3 regions of the Streptomyces sp. NBC_01618 genome follow, and region 2 is predicted to be linked to each of the others. Evidence: riboswitches for the same ligand, from Rfam matches in the RefSeq annotation. Region 2 holds a riboswitch; each other region holds the start of a gene.

Region 1 (6,023 bases), 1.9 Mb from region 2:
CGGCGGCGATGACCTCGCCCAGGTTGTGCGGCGGCATGTTGGTCGCCATGCCGACCGCGATCCCGGTCGTGCCATTGACCAGGAGGTTCGGATAGGCGGCGGGGAGAACGACCGGCTCCTGCTCCTGGCCGTCGTAATTCGACTGGAAAGCGACGGTGTCCTCGTCGATCGACTCCGTCATCAGGGACGTGGCGTCGGCCATCCGGCACTCGGTGTACCGCATGGCGGCCGGCGGGTCGTCGTTGCCGAGTGAGCCGAAGTTGCCGTGTCCGTCGACGAGGGGGAGCCGCATGGAGAACGGCTGTGCCATCCGCACGAGCGCGTCGTAGATCGACGTGTCACCGTGCGGGTGAAGCTTGCCCATGACCTCGCCGACCACGCGGGCACACTTCACATAGCCGCGCTCCGGGCGCAGGCCCATCTCGTTCATCTGGTACACGATGCGGCGGTGCACCGGCTTCATGCCGTCGCGGGCGTCCGGCAGGGCCCGTGAGTAGATCACCGAGTACGCGTACTCGAGGTAGGAGCCCTGCATTTCGTCGACGACGTCGATGTCGAGGATCTTCTCCTCGAAATCGTCCGACGGCGGCGGGGTCTTCGTGCTGCGGCGGGCCATCGCTGCTGCGACTCCTTCACGGATTCTGACGGATTCTGTCCGGGCAACCTCAGGTTCTGACGCCGACCATTGTGGACCGCCGCACTGACATCGCCGACCTCGACCCGTCCCAAGAGGTGTTCCCGGCCCCTGCCGAGGGGTTTCACGCCCCGTCCCGCGGGGGATGCGCCCCTCTTTCACGCGAACTTCCGCGGTATGGGAACTTCGCCAGGTGTCTGCGCGCTTGCTTACAGTGGCAGGTCTCGCAGGAATTCCATTATCGCGATCGAAGGGACGTACATGCCCATGGGTCACACGGCCACAGCCCAGGCCGGCTCCGGCGGCTTGACAGCGACCGAGCACCGTCTGGCCAACGGCCTGCGCGTGGTGCTCTCCGAGGACCATCTGACCCCGGTCGCCGCGGTCTGCCTCTGGTACGACGTCGGTTCGCGCCACGAGGTCAAGGGACGCACCGGTCTGGCTCACCTCTTCGAGCACCTGATGTTCCAGGGCTCCGGCCAGGTGAAGGGGAACGGACACTTCGAGCTGGTGCAGGGGGCCGGCGGTTCGCTCAACGGGACCACCAGCTTCGAGCGCACCAACTACTTCGAGACGATGCCCACGCACCAGTTGGAGCTGGCCCTCTGGCTCGAGGCGGACCGGATGGGCTCGCTGCTCGCCGCGCTCGACGAGGAGTCCATGGAGAACCAGCGCGACGTCGTCAAGAACGAGCGCCGCCAGCGCTACGACAACGTCCCCTACGGCACGGCGTTCGAGAAGCTGACGGCCCTGGCCTACCCCGAGGGCCACCCGTACCACCACACGCCGATCGGCTCGATGGCGGACCTGGACGCCGCGACCCTGGAAGACGCGCGCACCTTCTTCCGTACGTATTACGCGCCCAACAACGCGGTGCTCTCGGTCGTCGGTGACATCGACCCCGAGCAGACGCTCGCCTGGATCGGGAAGTACTTCGGCTCCATCCCGTCCCACGACGGCAAGCAGCCGCCCCGGGACGGCACGCTCCCCGAGACCATCGGCGAGCAGCTACGTGAAGAGGTGCAGGAGGAGGTCCCGGCGCGGGCGCTGATGGCCGCCTACCGGCTGCCGCACGACGGCACCCGCGAGTGCGACGCGGCGGATCTCGCGCTCACCGTGCTCGGCGGCGGCGAGTCGTCACGGCTGCACAACCGCCTGGTCCGGCGCGACCGTACGGCCGTGGCGGCCGGGTTCGGGCTGCTGCGGCTGGCCGGTGCGCCCTCCCTCGGCTGGCTGGACGTCAAGACGTCCGGCGGCGTCGAGGTGCCGCAGATCGAGGCCGCGGTCGACGAGGAGCTCGCCCGGTTCGCCGCCGAGGGCCCCACGCCCGAGGAAATGGAGCGCGCGCAGGCCCAGTTGGAGCGCGAGTGGCTCGACCGGCTCGGTACGGTGGCCGGCCGCGCCGACGAACTCTGCCGGTTCGCCGTGCTGTTCGACGACCCGCAGCTCGCCCTGACCGCCGTACAGCGGGTGCTCGATGTCACCGCTGAAGAGGTCCAGGCGGTCGCCAAGGCCCAGCTGCGCCCCGACAACCGGGCGGTGCTGGTCTACGAACCGGTCGAATCGGCCGAGCCCGCGGAATCACCGGACACCGATGAGACCGAAGCCGACGACACCGACGCGCACGAAGGAGCGGACAAGTGACCGACGCTGCCGCGACTGGAGTTTCGATGCAGTTCCACCCGCAGCCGGCCCCCGGCGTCGCCCGCCCGTGGGCCTTCCCCGCACCGGAGCGCGGCGCCCTGCCCAACGGCCTCACGGTGCTGCGCTGCCACCGCCCCGGCCAGCAGGTCGTGGCGGTCGAGATCGTCCTCGACGCCCCGCTGGACGCCGAGCCCGAGGGCCTCGACGGCGTGGCCACGATCATGGCGCGGGCGCTGTCCGAGGGCACCGACAAGCACACGGCCGAGGAGTTCGCCGCCGAGCTGGAGCGCTGCGGCGCCACCCTCGACGCGCACGCCGACCACCCCGGCATCCGGGTCTCCCTGGAGGTCCCGGCCTCCCGGCTGGCCAAGGCGCTCGCGCTGGTCGCCGAGGCGCTGCGGGCGCCGGCCTTCGCCGACAGCGAGGTCGAGCGGCTGGTACGCAACCGGCTCGACGAGATCCCGCACGAGCAGGCCAACCCGGCCCGGCGCGCCGCCAAGCAGCTCTCCAAGGAGCTCTTCCCGGCCACGGCGCGTATGTCGCGCCCGCGCCAGGGCACCGAGGAGACGGTGGAGCGGATCGACTCGTCGGCCGTGCGCGCCTTCTTCGACGCCCATGTCAGGCCGTCCACGGCGACCGTCGTGGTCGTCGGTGACCTCACCGGCATCGACCTGGACGCCCTGCTCGCCGACACCCTCGGCGACTGGTCGGGCGACACCGCCGAGCCCCGTCCCGCCCCGCCGATCACCGCCGACGACAGCGGCCGGGTGGTGATCGTCGACCGTCCGGGCGCGGTGCAGACGCAGTTGCTGATCGGCCGGATCGGCCCCGACCGGCACGACAGCGTATGGCCGGCCCAGGTGCTCGGCACGTACTGCCTGGGCGGCACGCTCACGTCCCGGCTGGACCGGGTGCTGCGCGAGGAGAAGGGCTACACGTACGGCGTGCGGGCCTTCGCCCAGGTGCTGCGCTCGTCGGCCCCGGATTCCGCCTCGGGGGCGACCGGTGCCGCGATGCTCGCCATCAGCGGATCCGTCGACACGGAGTCCACCGGACCGGCGCTGCAGGACCTGTGGACGGTCCTGCGGACCCTGGCGGCCGAGGGGCTGACCGACGAGGAGCGCGAGACGGCCGTGCAGAACCTCGTCGGTGTCGCACCGCTGAAGTTCGAGACGGCGGCCTCCGTCGCCGGCACCCTCGCCGACCAGGTCGAGCAGCACCTTCCGGACGACTACCAGGCACACCTGTACGCCCGGCTCGCGGAGACCGGTACGGTCGAGGCGACCGCGGCGGTGGTCAACGCCTTCCCGGGCGACCGGCTGGTCACGATCCTCGTCGGTGACGCGGCGCAGATCGAGGAGCCGGTCCGGGCCCTGGACATCGGAGAGGTGTCGGTGGTCGCCGGCTGACGGGCGTACCTGTCGCGGACGCGGGAGGCTGCCTGATGGGCCGGCCGGCCCGTTGCCCGCGACAGTTCGCTGGTGACGGTTCACCTGTGGCAGCCCACCGGTACGCCGATCCACCGACCCGCCGTATGTCCACATACCGGGACAAGAGGAAGACCCCTGTGAGCGACATCTCGCCGGGGTCTTCCTTTTTGTCCGTTCTGGTGGAGAGGTTGCCAGTCTGCCCTGTGGGATGCGCTACAAAACGACCTGTCCGTTTGGTGAATGAAAGTGACCCCGCTTAGCGTCGGCTGGGCTGTCCGTCACTCGTATGCCGCATCCGCGACGTACCGGACAGTCATCGCCGAGTCCCCGTCAGGCGCGAGCCTGGGGAGCCGGGGACCCACGAAGTCCCTGGGGTGAATCGGATGCCTGAGCCTCACCGAGGCCGGGGCGTCCGTAGGAGACCTTCCTGCTCCGAACCCGTCAGCTAACCCGGTAGGCGAGAAGGAAGGAAAGGACCAGCCACTTCATGGCGTTCACCCGTGCCACCGGGAAGCATCGTGCCCCGAGCCGACTGACGCGCAGGAGCGCGAAGATCGCCGGCGTCGCGGCCCTGGCCACCACTGGCGTCATCGGCGGCGTGGCCTCTCCGGCCCTCGCAGCGGACGCCGGGGTCGCCTCCGTCAACGAGACCGGCCTGAACCAGGTCATCGCCATCGACAGCGCCCTCGCCGACCAGATAGAGGCCCAGGCCGCTGCACAGCAGCACCAGGCCGAGGCCGCGGCGAAGGTGGAGGCCCAGCGGAAGGCCGAGGCGAAGAAGCGGGCCGAAGCCAAGAAGAAGGCGGAGGCCGAAGCGAAGCGCGCGGCCGAGGTGCGCGCGGAGAAGGCGCGTGCCGCCCGGTCCGCGGAGCGCACCCGCCTGGGCGCCTTCCAGCTCCCGGTCGCCGGTTCGTACGTCACCACCGGCTACAAGTCCAGCGGCTCGCTCTGGTCGTCCGGCAGCCACTCGGGCATCGACTTCCACGCCGCGTCCGGCAGCTCCGTCGTCGCCGTCGGCGCCGGTACGGTCGTCGAGGCCGGCTGGGGCGGCGCGTACGGCAACAACATCGTGCTCCGGATGACGGACGGCACGTACACGCAGTACGGCCACCTCTCCTCGATCGGCGTCTCCGTCGGCCAGAGCATCGGCGCGGGCCAGCAGATCGGCCTCTCCGGCTCGACCGGCAACTCCACGGGCCCGCACCTCCACTTCGAGGCCCGGACGACGCCGTCGTACGGCTCCGACATGGACCCCGTCGCATACCTGCGCGCCCACGGCGTCAACGTCTGACCGACGCCACCCGTCCCGCCCGCAGCACCTCTTCGAAGGCCCCGGCACACACCGGGGCCTTCGCCGTGCCCGCCCTCGATGTCCGGCCTCCGCGCCCGGCCTCCGTGCCTGCCCTCGATGTCCGGCCTCCGTGCCTGCCCGTGGTACCCGTCGGCCGTGCCTGCCCGCCGAGCCGCGCCGTGGCCAAAAGATATTCATGAATTTTCACCCGGCATCGGAAATTCGGCCTCATTGCAATAGAGTCACAGAACAGGCGTCGGTCGGCCGCGTTTCGCGGTGATTAAGGCGGAGGTTCGGACATGCGCATTCCCGCGCATTCGGTATGCACGGCAATCCGTGACGACATCGTCTCCGGCGTCTTCGAACGTGGCAGCCGGCTCACCGAGGAGTTGCTGGCGCGTCGATACGGGGTCTCCCGTGTCCCGGTACGGGAAGCGCTGCGCACCCTGGAGTCCGAGGGTTTCGTGGTCACCCGGCGGCACGCGGGCGCCTGCGTTGCCGAGCCCACCCAGCAGGAGGCCTCCGACCTGCTGGAGGTTCGGCTGCTGCTGGAGCCGCTGGCCGCCGCGCGCGCCGCGCAGCGCCGCACCGAGGCGCATCTCAAGGTGCTGCGCGGTCTGGTCAGGCTCGGCCAGGAGTGGGCCGGGCGGGGCGAGGGGGAGGATCTGTGCCTGCTGGGCGGCTGGTTCCACGAGACGTTGGCGCAGGCCTCCGGCAGCCCCGGACTGATCGCGCTGCTCACCCAGCTCCGGCACAAGATCGCCTGGACGTACGCGGTTGAGCAGCCGGCCCGCCCGGCGGATTCCTGGGCCGAGCGCGGAGCCGTCGTGGACGCGGTGGCGCGCGGTGACGCGGAACGGGCCAGGGCGCTGACCGCCCAGCACGCCGAACAGGCCGCGGCCGCGTACCGGCTGCGCCGCATCGACCGGCCGGATCGCCGGCCCGCGGCCCCACGCGTCGGCCGGACCGCCGGCCCTCGGCCCCACGCGTCGGCCGGACCGCCGGCCCTCGGCCCCACGCGTCG
Region 2 (6,023 bases):
GGGGGTGAGCGTCAGGACTGCCGGAGTTCAGCGGCTGGCGAACCGACTCGGACCGCGCGGATCACCGGACCGCTCGGATCGCTCGGAACACGCGGGCCGGAAGGACGAGAAGGCCCGGAAGGCCCGCAGGGACCGGAAGGACCGGAAGGACCGGAAGGGCGGCCTGTGGATCAGGGGTTGATGCCCTTGTCGCGCAGCCAGGCCATCGGGTCGATGCCCGTACCGGAGGGGGTGTGGACCTCCAGGTGGAGGTGCGGGCCCGTCACGTTGCCGGTCGCGCCGACCCGGCCGATGGTCTCACCGGTGGTGACCTTCTGGCCGACGCTCACGCCGATCGAGGACTGGTGGCAGAACCACAGCTCCGTACCGTCGTCGAGCTCCAGCACCGTGCGGTAGCCGTACGAACCGGACCAGCCGGCCGACTTGATGGTGCCGCCGTGTATGGCCTTGATCGGCGTACCCGTCGGCGCCGCGAAGTCGAGGCCGGTGTGGTAGCCGGAGGACCACATCGAGCCGGCCTGGCCGAAGGTCGAGGTGATCGTGTACGAGGAGGTCGGGATGGCGTAGCTGGCGGCGAGCTTGGCGAGCCGCAGGGCCTCGGCCTTCTTCTTGGCCTCTTCCTCCGCCTTCTTCTTTTCGGCGGCGGCCTTGGCCTCGGCCGCGTCCTGCTGCTTCTTGGCCTCGGCGGCTGCCTTCTCCGCGGCCTCCTTCTCCTGGGCGGCCTTGGCCTCGGCGTCGGCGGCGTCCTGCTGCTGCTCCGCCTGCTGGAGGATGCGCGCACGGAGCGCCTCGCCCGCGTCCGACGTGCCCTGCTCGGCCTCGGTGGTGGTGAGGCCGGCGGTGGTGAGCGGTGCGGCATCGGCGGCGACAGCGGCCTTGTCGGCTTCGGACTCCCCGGAGAACAGAGCACCCACGCCCGGAAGGGACTTGGCGTCGGGAAGGTTGTCCGCGATGGAATCGGGAAGGGAGATGGAGACCGGCGGCTTGCTCTGCGCGGTGGCCATGCCGCCCGCACCGACCGCCGCGATGACGCCGACCCCGAGCACCGTGGAGCTACGGGCAAGTCCGTTGCGCTGCTTGGCGACGCGGTGCCTGCCGCGTACGGGGCGGACGGACTCCTCGGTGGGGTTCCACTCGTCCCAGCCGCGTTCGGGCTCACCGTTGCCGTCGGCGCGGACTTCGCCACCGAAGTCACCGGCGAAGTCGCCGCCCGGCTCGGTGCCGTACGCCGCTCCCGTCCCACCGGTCCCGTAGTCGGAGGCGGTCCCGTAGTCGGGGCCGAAGCCGGAGTCGGAAGCGAAGCCGGAGTGGGAACCGGATCCGAAGTCGGTGCCGAAGTCGGTGCCGAAGTCGGGGTTGAACCGAGAGGGAGCCTCGGGGGCAGGCTTGTTGGACGCCACGGGGGCGCACTCCTTTCCTTCCTTCTCGCCTACCGGGTTAGCTGACGGGTTCGGAGCAGGAAGGTCTCCTACGGGCCCCTCCGCCTCTCACGAGACGCAGGTGTCCGATTCACCCCATGTAGGTGGTTCCCCGGTTCCCTTGCGGAATTCGGCGCTCGCGCACGGTGCCGCCACTGACGACGGCTGGGACGACCGCGCTGCGTTATCGAACGTTAATAGACACCGGGGCCTGATTCCAAGCTGTTCCCACTGATCGTTCACGCCTTTGGCCTGGACTTTACGGTGCACAACCGGGTGAAATGGGATGAGTTGATCACCCCTCAGTCACCACCCGATTTCTGACGTTGCGTCAAATGTTATGCGGAGTGGCGCGCTTCGGTTACGTACGGTGGCATCCCGCGCCCAAGGCCCGCCCGGCACGCACGAAAGCCCCCGCCCCACTCGTCACACCCCTTCCAGACCGACGATCTTCACGGTCCTGCGCCGGTCCGGCTGCCCCTCCGCGGGACGTACGACCGCGAGCAACGCCATGTCGTCGGTCGTCTCACCCCCCGTGTGCAGTCGTACGTCATCGGTCAACGCGGACAGCAGCTCCTCGGGCCCCGGGAAGATCCGACCGCGCAGCCGGACCGCCGGGTCGTAGAAGACCCCGTCGGTGTTCCGCGCCTCGGAGAGGCCGTCCGTGTACAGGAGCAGGGTCGTCCCCGCCGGCAGGTCCCACTCGTCCGACCTGTCGGGCCACGCTCCCAGGTCCATCCCGAGCGGCAGCGCGGGCACCGTCGGCCCCAACACATCCAGCGCCCCGTCCGGGTGCAGCAGGATTGGTTCGGGGTGGCCGCGGTTGACGACCCGCACACGCGACAGCCCGGCCGGGATCTCGGCCAGCACGGCGGTGATGAAGCCCTCCACCGCGTCGAGCCCGCCCCGCCGCGTCCCCTCCCGCGCCAGCGCCCGCTCCAGCCGCTGCGCCACACCCTCCAGCGAACGCTCCTGCTCGGCCGCCTCCCGGAACGCCCCGATGATCACCGCCACCGACTCCACGGCGTCGAGCCCCTTCCCCCGTACGTCCCCGACCACCAACCGCACCCCGTACGGGGAGTCCGTCACGGCGAACAGGTCACCGCCGACGAACTCGTCCGCCTGCGCCGCCTCGTACCGCGCCGCCACATGCAGCCCGCCGATCCGGTCGGACGGCTTCGGCAGCACCGCCCGCATGGCGGTCTCCGCGATGACCCGCGCGGACGCCAGCTGCTCATTGCTGCGCCGCACGACCCCGTTGATCACGACCGCGAGTACCGAGACGGTGGCCAGGGTGAGCAGCTCGATCAGCGGCACGACGTCCGGCAGCGTGTTGCTGTACAGCCGCAGCACGACCACGGCCAGCATCGAGGCGAGGCCGGTGCAGATGGTCCTGGACAGCGAGAAGAACGGCGCGGCGATCAGCGGCGCCGCCACGAACAGCGGAATGGCGGTGAAGGTGGGCGGGGTGAGGATGTCGAACGCCAGCCCGCCGAGGATCATCAGGGCGGGCAGCGCGCGGACGAACCGCCGGGCGCGGGTGCCGCCCTCGGCACGTCTGCCGCGCCCCTTCAGCCGCTTCCACACCTGTGGTCTCCTGCCCGGTACGCGCGCGGCTGCGGACGGTACCGCGCCCCACCCCCAGGCTCGCCGGAGCGGAGTCGCGCGGCGACTCCTCGTCGACCAATGGGGGTACGTACGTGGCACAGCCCACACACCGCCCGGACCTGCTCCTTCGGGGGTCTCATACTGGAACGACCCAGGCCCGGCACGCTACATGCGTGCCGGGCCTGGGTCTTCAGTAGCGGGGACAGGATTTGAACCTGCGACCTCTGGGTTATGAGCCCAGCGAGCTACCGAGCTGCTCCACCCCGCGTCGGTAAACACAACTGTACGGCATGCGCGACGGGCTCATGACCACTGAGCGAATCACTGAGCGAATAGCTGAGCCACCCGCCGACCTCAATTCGTCTCGGCGATACGGGGAGCGGTCTTCCCGTTGACCGCCGGGGGCTTCATCGGATTCGCGCCGCGCTGCAGGGAGCGGAGAATCGCCAGCCCCTGGCCGACCACGCCCGCCGCCATCTCATTGACACCGTCGGTGCCGTTCAAAACGGTCAGGTCCGCCCCGGACATGCCTCGGGCGGCCGCGTCGGCCAGGGCGGGCAGGTTCTCGACGATGCGGTTGGCCGCGATGAGCTCCTGGTTGCCGTCGCGCAGCGAGGTGGCGCGCACGCTGTTGGCGTCGGCCTGCGCCTGGGCGAGGGTCCGTTCGGTGTACGCGCTGCCGTCGGCCTCGAACTTCGCCCGGTCACGGGCCGCTTCCGCGAGAGTGCGCTGACGGTACGCCTCGGCATCCGCCGGACGCCGGACCTCCGCTTCGAGCCGTTGCGCGGCGAGAGCGGCCTGCCGCTCGGCCAGCGCGGTCTGCTCCTCGATGACCTCCTGCGAGGCCCTGGCCTGGGCGAGCGGTCCGGCCTGCGCGGCGCGGGCGTTGTACTGCTCGGTCTCGGCGAGGAAGCCGGCCCGCTTGATCGCGGTGTCCCGCTCGTACTCCGCCTTGAGCGCCGCGGCCTGCTGCTCGCGCTGGCTGGCCTCCTGGTCGGCCTTGGCCTCGGCGATCCGGGCCTGGCTGGCGACCGCGGCGGCATGCGGGGCGGCGAGGTTGTTGATGTAGCCGGTGGCGTCGTCGATCTCCTGGATCTGGAGGGCGTCCACCACGATGCCGAGCTTCTCCATCTCGCCGTGGCTGCCCGCGATGACCTCCTGGGAGACCCGGTTGCGCTCGCGGATGATCTGCTCCACGGTCAGTCCGCCGACGATGGAACGCAGGTGGCCCGCGAAGATCCGGCCGGCGAGCTCCTCCATCTGCTCCTGCTCGGTCAGGAAGCGGCGTGCCGCGTTGGCGATGGACACGGCATCGTCGCCGACCTTGAAGACCGCGACGGCCCGGACGTTGAGGCGGATGCCCTGCTGCGTCACGCAATCCTCGGTGATCTCCGCCTCGCGCAATGCCAGGGAGAGCATGCGCGCCTTCTGCTTCACGGGGAGCACGAAACTGCCGTGTCCGGTGACTATCCGGAACTGGGTGTCCAGCGTCTGCCCCTTGGAACCGGATATGAGCATCGCCTCGTTGGGGGCGGGAACGTGCCAGAAGAACATCGGAAGACTCCTGTCGTGCGTCTCTGCTCGACGTAGCTGCACCGCTGCTTCGGCTCAGGACGGCAGGCGTTCCACGATCACGCCGCGCGCCGAGACCGAGTCGACGACAACGACGCGCACGTCCCTGTCGATCGACGTCGCCGACCATGCGGTATAGGCCTCCGACCCACCCCGTACGGCCACCAGTACTTCGCCCGGGCCATCGGGCGGAATCGGCACGGTGACGCGGCCGATCGCCCCGACCGGGCTCCGGGCGGACTCATCTGCCGTGTGCATGCGCCCTCGCGAGCGTCCATGCGTACGCCTGCTCACACCGCCGCTCACGCCGCTTCTCACACCGCTTCATGAACACGAGGCGACCCCGCCTCCTGGAGGCCTGGGCGTCCCGAGCCTCCCTCGATATTTCCACGGTACTCCGCACCCACGACGGAGGGCGGCCCAAGGGGCGGCCAAAGAGGAGCCCGGAGAACGCCGGGAGGCAGGCTCGGATTTACGGTGATATGACTGATTTACCGTTCAGCCAGTCGACGCGACGAAGTCGCAATGATCAGGGAGCCGACCGTGGACGAATACCCCCTGCTGGACCTCTTCTGGACCATGCTCTGGTTCTTCCTCTGGATCATGTGGCTGTTCCTGCTCTTCAAGGTCATCGCGGACATCTTCCGCAGCGACGACCTCAGCGGCTGGGGCAAGGCCGGCTGGCTCGTCCTGGCGCTGCTGCTGCCGTACATCGGCGTCCTGGTGTACGTGATCGTGCGCGGCAAATCCATGGGGAAGCGGGAGATCAAGGAAGCGCAGGAACGCGACGCCGCCTTCAAGGCGTACGTACGGGAGGCCGCCGCCGACAGCTCCGGCGCGAACGCCCCGAGGGAGGGCAAGCACGTCGACGACCTGGCGAAACTCGCCGAGCTCAAGGACCGGGGCGCCATTACCGAGGAGGAGTACCAGCGGGCGAAGACGAAGCTCCTCGTCTGAGCGCATCACGCCGGGAGTGTCGGACCGTCTACATGCGTGTAGACGGTCTACCTTGCGTAGACGCAAGGACGCGGTAACAGGCCGGCGCGCAGGCGCGCTCGTGACCAGGAGTGCGTTTTGGGACAGTCGGAATTCCTCACCGCCGTGGATGTGGCCACTGAGCGCCGTTCCGTGATGAAGAAGCTCCCCGAGGTCACTCTGGCCTTCTGGATCATGAAGGTCGCCGCCACCACCCTCGGCGAGACGGCCGGAGACCTGTTCTCCCAGACGCTGCGGCTGGGCTACTTCCTCACCACGATCGCACTGTTCCTGGTGTTCGTGCTGACGCTGGTGGTGCAACTGCGGGCCCGGCGCTACAACCCGTTCTTCTACTGGACGGTCATCCTGTCCACGAGCATGGCCGGCACCACGATGTCGGACTTCATGAACCGTGACGCCAGTACCGAGTACCTCACGGCGGGCACGGAC
Region 3 (6,023 bases), 2.9 Mb from region 2:
TCGACGCCCTGTACGCGCTGATCGACCGGCTCCGGGCCGCGCACCCCTCGGTCGCCTTCGAGTCCTGCTCGGGCGGCGGCGGCCGGATCGATCTGGGGATTCTGTCCCGTGCGGACCAGGTGTGGACCTCGGACAACACCGACCCGCTCGACCGTCTCGCCATCCAGGAGGGCTTCGGCCAGATCCATCCGGCCCGGGTGATGGCCGCCTGGGTCACCGACAGCCCCAACGTCCAGCTCAACGGCCGGGTCAGCTCACTGCGCTTCCGTTTCGTGAGTGCGATGGCCGGTGTGCTCGGGGTCGGTGGTGACCTCACCGAGTGGAGTGAGGAGGAGCTGGCCGAGGCGCGGGCCTGGGTCGATCTCTACAAGGAGATCCGGCCGGTGGTGCAGCACGGCTCGCTGTACCGGCTGCGCGCCCCGCGCGGTGGGCTCAGCGCGGTCCAGTATGTCCACGGGGACGAGGCCGTGGTCCTGATGTGGCTGGAGGCGCAGCGGTACGGGGAGCGGCCCCCGGCCCTGCGACTGCGCGGACTGGACCCCGCGGCGGCGTACACCTGCCTGGACACGGGGGCGGTGCACCACGGTTCGGCACTGCTTCATCAGGGGCTGCAGACCGGGCTTCGGCGGGACCTCGATGCACGGGTGCTGAGGCTCCGACGCGAACGATGAGCATGACATGTCCGGAATGGGTTGATTTAGCGGAACTTGCCCTATGTGTGCGGCAGATGGTTGCCCGTTCGTGAGCGGAATCATATCCGTGACGGTGCGTGCTGGCGGGGCGGTCGGGCATTCCGTGCGCGGCGCGGAATGCCAAGATCCTTAATCCACGGAGTGTGACCGGAATTCCGCACCGAATTCCTGACGCGGATTCCGGAACGGAACCATTGGCTTGTTCTCGCCGTCCCGACTCGCTTACGGTCACCGTCAATCCGGACGGACCGCCTAATCCTGCCGCCGACCGGAATTCGCATCCACTCATCGTGTGGCAGGAGCGGGGGAACCAGGTAGGCCGCCGATCGGAGAAATCCGGCCGGCTCGGGGTGAAGTCGCGCTCAGCGCGGCCGGGCAGCTCCAGCCCGAACCCGACAGCTCACTTCGTAGGCGCCGGAGAGGAACCACTTCATGCCCATATCGGGTAAGCACCGTCGTACGAAGACCCGCGCCATCGCCCGTGGCGTCGCCGCCGCAGGCGCCGGCGGCGCCGTCATCGCGCTGCCGCTGCTCGGCGCCACCGGTGCCAACGCCGCCCCGGCCGCCGCCCCGCAGTCGGTCTCCGCCGCCACGCACGCCGCTTCGGCCAAGCCGGTCGCGCAGAAGCAGGCCGCCACCACGACGTACACCGTCGTCTCCGGCGACTGGCTGTCCAAGATCGCCGCCGAGCACAAGATCGACGGTGGCTGGCAGAAGCTGTACCAGGACAACCGCAAGGTCGTCGGCGACGACCCCGGCCTGATCTTCCCGGGCATGAAGCTGACGCTCGGCGGCAAGGCGTCGGGCGACTCCGCGCCCACCGGCGCCGGTACCGGCGCCGGCCTCCCGTCGAAGGCCCCCTCGGTTCCCTCGTCGGTCGCGAAGAAGTCCGCCCCGGCCAAGGTGTCGACGGTCACGGAGTCCAAGACCTCCGCCCCGGCCGCTCAGAGCAACAGCTCCGGCTACGCCCACCCGGTCCCCGGCAACCACACCACCGGCTACCGCGCCTCCGGCTCCAACTGGTCCAGCGGCAGCCACACCGGGATCGACTTCCCCGTCTTCACCGGCACCAGCGTGAAGGCCATCACCTCCGGCACCGTCGTCACCGCCGGCTGGGGTGGCGCGTACGGCAACCAGGTCGTCATCAAGCACGCCGACGGTCACTACTCGCAGTACGGCCACCTGTCCTCGATCTCCGTCTCGGCGGGCCAGCCCCTGAGCACCGGTCAGCAGGTCGGCCTCTCCGGCGCCACCGGCAACGCCACCGGACCGCACCTGCACTTCGAGGTCCGCACGGGCCCGGCGTACGGCTCGGACATCGACCCGATCGCCTTCCTGGCTTCGCACGGCATCTACGTCTGAGCCGAACGAACGGGCAGTTGAGCAACACGGAATGACCTGAGTTGCACAGCAGGGGCGGTGCGCGGCGGCGCACCGCCCCTGCTGCTTATTCCTCCTTTACCAAAACCTGACCGGGTGGTCTATCTCACCACCCGTCAACCCCTTATTACGGTCGCGTAGGTCACATTCGGCGGTGCAGGATAAGCGTTTGTGGCAGACGATTCGAGAAAAAATCAACGTGGCGTCATCAACCGGCATGGCGTCATCGGGTCGTACGCAGCGATTGGCGACAGCTTCACCGAGGGAGTGGGTGACCCCGGTCCGGACGGGACCTTCGTCGGCTGGGCGGACCGTTTCGCGGTACTTCTCGCGGACCAGCTCCCGGACACCGACGCGGAATCGAGCACCGACGGCTCCGCACACGGGAATTTCACGTACGCCAATCTCGCCGTACGCGGACGCCTCCTCGACCAGATCGTCGAGGAGCAGGTGCCGCGCGCCAAGGAGCTCGCACCCGACCTGGTGAGCTTCTGCGCGGGCGGCAACGACATCATCAGGCCCGGCACCGACCCCGACGACGTGGCCGAGCGCTTCGAGCGCGCGGTCGCCGAGCTGACCGAATCGGTCGGCACCGTGATGGTCACCACCGGCTTCGACACCCGTGGCGTTCCCGTGCTGCGCCATCTGCGCGGCAAGATCGCCACGTACACCGCCCATGTGCGGTCCATCGCCGACCGCTACGACTGCCCGGTCCTCGACCTGTGGTCGCTGCGGTCCGTCCAGGACAGGCGCGCCTGGGACGACGACCGGCTCCATCTGTCGCCCGAGGGACACACCAGGGTCGCGTTGCGCGCCGCCCAGGTCCTCGGCCTCGACGTGCCGGCCGACCCCGACCAGGAATGGCCCCCGCAGCCGCAGCGCGGCACGCTCGAAGTACGGCGCGACGACATCCACTGGGCGCGCGAGTACCTGGTGCCGTGGATCGGCCGGCGGCTGCGCGGCGAGTCCTCCGGCGACCATGTCGAGGCGAAGCGGCCGGACCTGCTGCCGCTCTAGACCTGCCGCCGCTTCCGGGTCTGTCCGGCGGCTCACGACCGCGGCCGCGACCGTGGTGTTCCCGCCCGCCGGACGGGCCCGGGGTCTCAGGCCGGTTCGGCGGATCAGGCCAGTCCGGCGAGGGGCGACAGCGGCCGGGCCGGTATCCGCTCCAGCACGCCGCCCGCGAAGATGTCGTACAGCGGCAGCGTCTCCAGATGCACATAGCCGATGTGGCAGTCGCAGACGGCCAGCGGGCAGACGCGCGGGCCGAGCGCACGCCGGTAACTGCCGTCGTAGAGGTTGCCGAGCTCCGCCGGGACGAAATGGCAGCGCCGCACCGTGCCGTCACCGTCCACCGAGATGACCGACTCGCCCGTCCGGCACGGCAGTCCGGCCGAGCGGTGCGGATGCCGGCTGTACGGGAAGAGCGGGTCCACGGCCGTCCAGCGCTCCGCCTCCTCGTCCGTATAGGTGTGCCCCTCCGCGGCGTTCACCCAGAGATAGACCTCGTCGGGCAGCGCCGCTCGCAGCCGCCGGGCCTCTTCGAGATGGCCGTCGAGCCCGACGACACCGACACTGTGGCGAATGCCGAGCGCGGTCAGCTCTTTGCACTTGGCGAGGAACCGCTCGTAGGGCGTCTGCCCCGGGTGGTATGTGCACCACAGCGCGATCTTCTCGCGGCCCGCCCCACCCGCCTCCGCCAGCCAGCCCGTTCGTCCGCTGAGATTCGTCTGGATCGCGACCCGGCCGATGTGCGGCAGCCCCGCCAGCTCGACCAGCGCGCGCCGGTACCAGGAGCGGACCAGGCCCTCGCCCCAGGGGGTGAACAGGACCGAGATCCGGTCACCGGTCTGCGCCGCGGCCCACGCGGTGAACCGCTCCAGCGCGGCACGGTCGGCACGCAATTGCTCCCGGCTGTCGCGCCGCTTCGCGAACGGGCAGTACGGGCAGTCGTAGTCGCAGGACGCGAGCGGGCCGCGGTAGAGGATGGTCAGGTCCATGGGCGCGCTCACTTCAGTTCGTACGCGGCCATCGCGGCCCGCACACCGGGGGAGAAGAGTTCCGGGCCCAGTGCGTCGGAGTGGGCCAGGCCCTCGGGGGAGAGCCGCAGCAGTCCGGACGCCCCGGCCGTCGCGTCGAGCCAGCCGCGCGCCTCGAACCGGGCCAGTTCGGCGGGGAAGTCATCGGCCGGGGAGGTACCGAAGCGCTCCCGGTAGTCCGCCTGCCGCAGCCCCTCGGCCTGGAGGACGGACTGCAGGAGGTGGCGCCGGCGCGCCTCGTCGCCGTCGACGTACCGGCCGACCTCGGCGCGCGAGAAGTCCTCGGTGGCGGCGTAGCCGTCGATGATGGCCCGAACCTCCCGCATCTCCACCGCGTAGTCGAAGGAGTAGTGCAGCTTCGAGGTGTACGAACGGGCACCGCAGCCCAGGCCGATCATGCCGTCGGTCTGGCAGGCGTAGTCGTCGGGGCCGTCCGTCCGCGGGGCGTCCGCGCGGCGGAACATCCGCATGGACACCTGCTCGTAGCCGTGGGCGAGGAGATGGTCGCGGCCGGCGCGGTACAGCCGCAGCCGCTGCTCGTCCCAGGCGGCGTCGGCCGCCGCCTCGCCGTCCGCGCCGAGCCGCCCGAGACCGGTCAACGGGCGGACGTACAGCGGGTACAGGTACAGCTCCTCCGGCCGCCAGCCGAGCGCCGCGTCCAGCGAGGTGCGCCAGCTCTCCTCGGTCTGCCCGTCGATGCCGTAGATCAGGTCGATGTTGAGGACCGGGATGCGGGCATCACGTATCCGGTCCAGCGCCGCCTCCACGTCGGCGCGCCGCTGCGGTCGCACGGCCGCACGCGCCTCGGCTTCGACGAAGCTCTGCACTCCGATGCTGATCCTGCTCGTACCGCGGCCGGCGAGGACGGCCAGCCGGTCGGCCGTCGCGGTCGACGGCGACGTCTCGACCGACAGCGGAACGGCCCGCAGGTCGGCGCCCATCCGCTTCTGGGCGATGTCGCAGAGCCGTTCCAGCTCCGCCGCGGTCAGGAACGTGGGAGTGCCCCCGCCGAACGCCGCCGCGGCGAACCGCACCGGCTCCGCGTCGCCCAGCGCGTCGCGGACGGCGGTGGCCTGCCGGTCCAGCGCGTCGAGATAGCGGGTCGTCAGCTCGTCGGGAGCGCCGATCCGGGTGAACAGATTGCAGAATCCGCAGCGGACCTCGCAGAACGGGATGTGGAGATAGAGCGAGAGCGCGTCCTTGCGCTCGGCCGCCCACAGCTCGCGCAGCACCGGCCGCTCGGCGAGCGGCCGGTAGGCCGTCTTGTGCGGATAGGCGTACACATAGCTCTGGTACGGGCGGGCGGACCGCGCGACGGTCGTGGTGCGGCTCATGATGCGGTGGCCTCCGGTTCCAGGAAGAAGTGCGCGTACGGAATGGTCCAGACGGACTCGTGGCCGAGCCGGTGACCGGTGTAGCCGTCGTCCCCGTACGCCGTTCCGTGGTCGGAACAGACGATGGCGAAACAGCGGCGACGGCTGCTCGCGGCGGCGAAGAGCCGGCCGATGTGCGCGTCGACGTACTCCAGAGCGGCGGCGTGGGTGGCGCGGGAATCGCCCGCCTCGCGGGTGGCACCCGGTTGGTGGAACCAGTTCGGCTGGTGCAGGGCGGACACATTGACGAAGAGGAACAGCCGTTGCTCGGCGGGGAGTTCGGCGACGACCTGTTCGGCGCGGGCCACCTGAGCCTCGAACGAGGTGGGCGACGCGACACCGAACTCCGGTTCCCAGTGGCTCTCCTGGAACATGCCGGGGAGCACCGAGCCCAGCGGGCCCTGCCGGTTGAAGAAACCGACACCGCCGACGCACACCGTGCGGTACCCCGCACCGGCCAGTCCGGACAGCAGATCGGGGGTGTCGAAGACGAAGGTCCCCGAAGCGGTGGACTCGCTGCCCGCGAAACGTGCCGCGAA

Evidence for each region. Region 2 has a riboswitch for cyclic di-AMP ahead of OH735_RS19885 (M23 family metallopeptidase). Riboswitches for the same ligand answer to the same signal wherever they lie in the genome.
Region 1: another riboswitch for cyclic di-AMP. It lies ahead of OH735_RS28440 (M23 family metallopeptidase); the one in region 2 lies ahead of OH735_RS19885 (M23 family metallopeptidase).
Region 3: another riboswitch for cyclic di-AMP. It lies ahead of OH735_RS33325 (peptidoglycan DD-metalloendopeptidase family protein); the one in region 2 lies ahead of OH735_RS19885 (M23 family metallopeptidase).

The regions. Positions count from the first base shown of each region.
Region 1 covers NZ_CP109297.1:6,134,309-6,140,331, forward strand. Annotated here, with positions in the region: gene OH735_RS28425 (DNA topoisomerase (ATP-hydrolyzing) subunit A) at 1-616, opposite strand, end outside; gene OH735_RS28430 (M16 family metallopeptidase) at 896-2,278, shown strand; gene OH735_RS28435 (M16 family metallopeptidase) at 2,305-3,687, shown strand; cyclic di-AMP (ydaO/yuaA leader) riboswitch at 4,016-4,183, shown strand; gene OH735_RS28440 (M23 family metallopeptidase) at 4,196-4,999, shown strand; partial or broken gene OH735_RS28445 (GntR family transcriptional regulator) at 5,299-5,958, shown strand.
Region 2 covers NZ_CP109297.1:4,247,333-4,253,355, reverse strand. Annotated here, with positions in the region: gene OH735_RS19885 (M23 family metallopeptidase) at 171-1,400, opposite strand; cyclic di-AMP (ydaO/yuaA leader) riboswitch at 1,412-1,564, opposite strand; gene OH735_RS19880 (PP2C family protein-serine/threonine phosphatase) at 1,845-3,005, opposite strand; tRNA gene OH735_RS19875 (tRNA-Met) at 3,221-3,294, opposite strand; gene OH735_RS19870 (SPFH domain-containing protein) at 3,381-4,580, opposite strand; gene OH735_RS19865 (hypothetical protein) at 4,635-4,856, opposite strand; gene OH735_RS19860 (SHOCT domain-containing protein) at 5,142-5,555, shown strand; gene OH735_RS19855 (hypothetical protein) at 5,673-6,023, shown strand, end outside.
Region 3 covers NZ_CP109297.1:7,170,524-7,176,546, forward strand. Annotated here, with positions in the region: partial or broken gene OH735_RS33320 (alpha-galactosidase) at 1-671, shown strand, start outside; cyclic di-AMP (ydaO/yuaA leader) riboswitch at 965-1,119, shown strand; gene OH735_RS33325 (peptidoglycan DD-metalloendopeptidase family protein) at 1,125-2,054, shown strand; gene OH735_RS33330 (SGNH/GDSL hydrolase family protein) at 2,244-3,089, shown strand; gene OH735_RS33335 (STM4011 family radical SAM protein) at 3,194-4,072, opposite strand; gene OH735_RS33340 (STM4012 family radical SAM protein) at 4,081-5,445, opposite strand; gene OH735_RS33345 (STM4013/SEN3800 family hydrolase) at 5,442-6,023, opposite strand, start outside.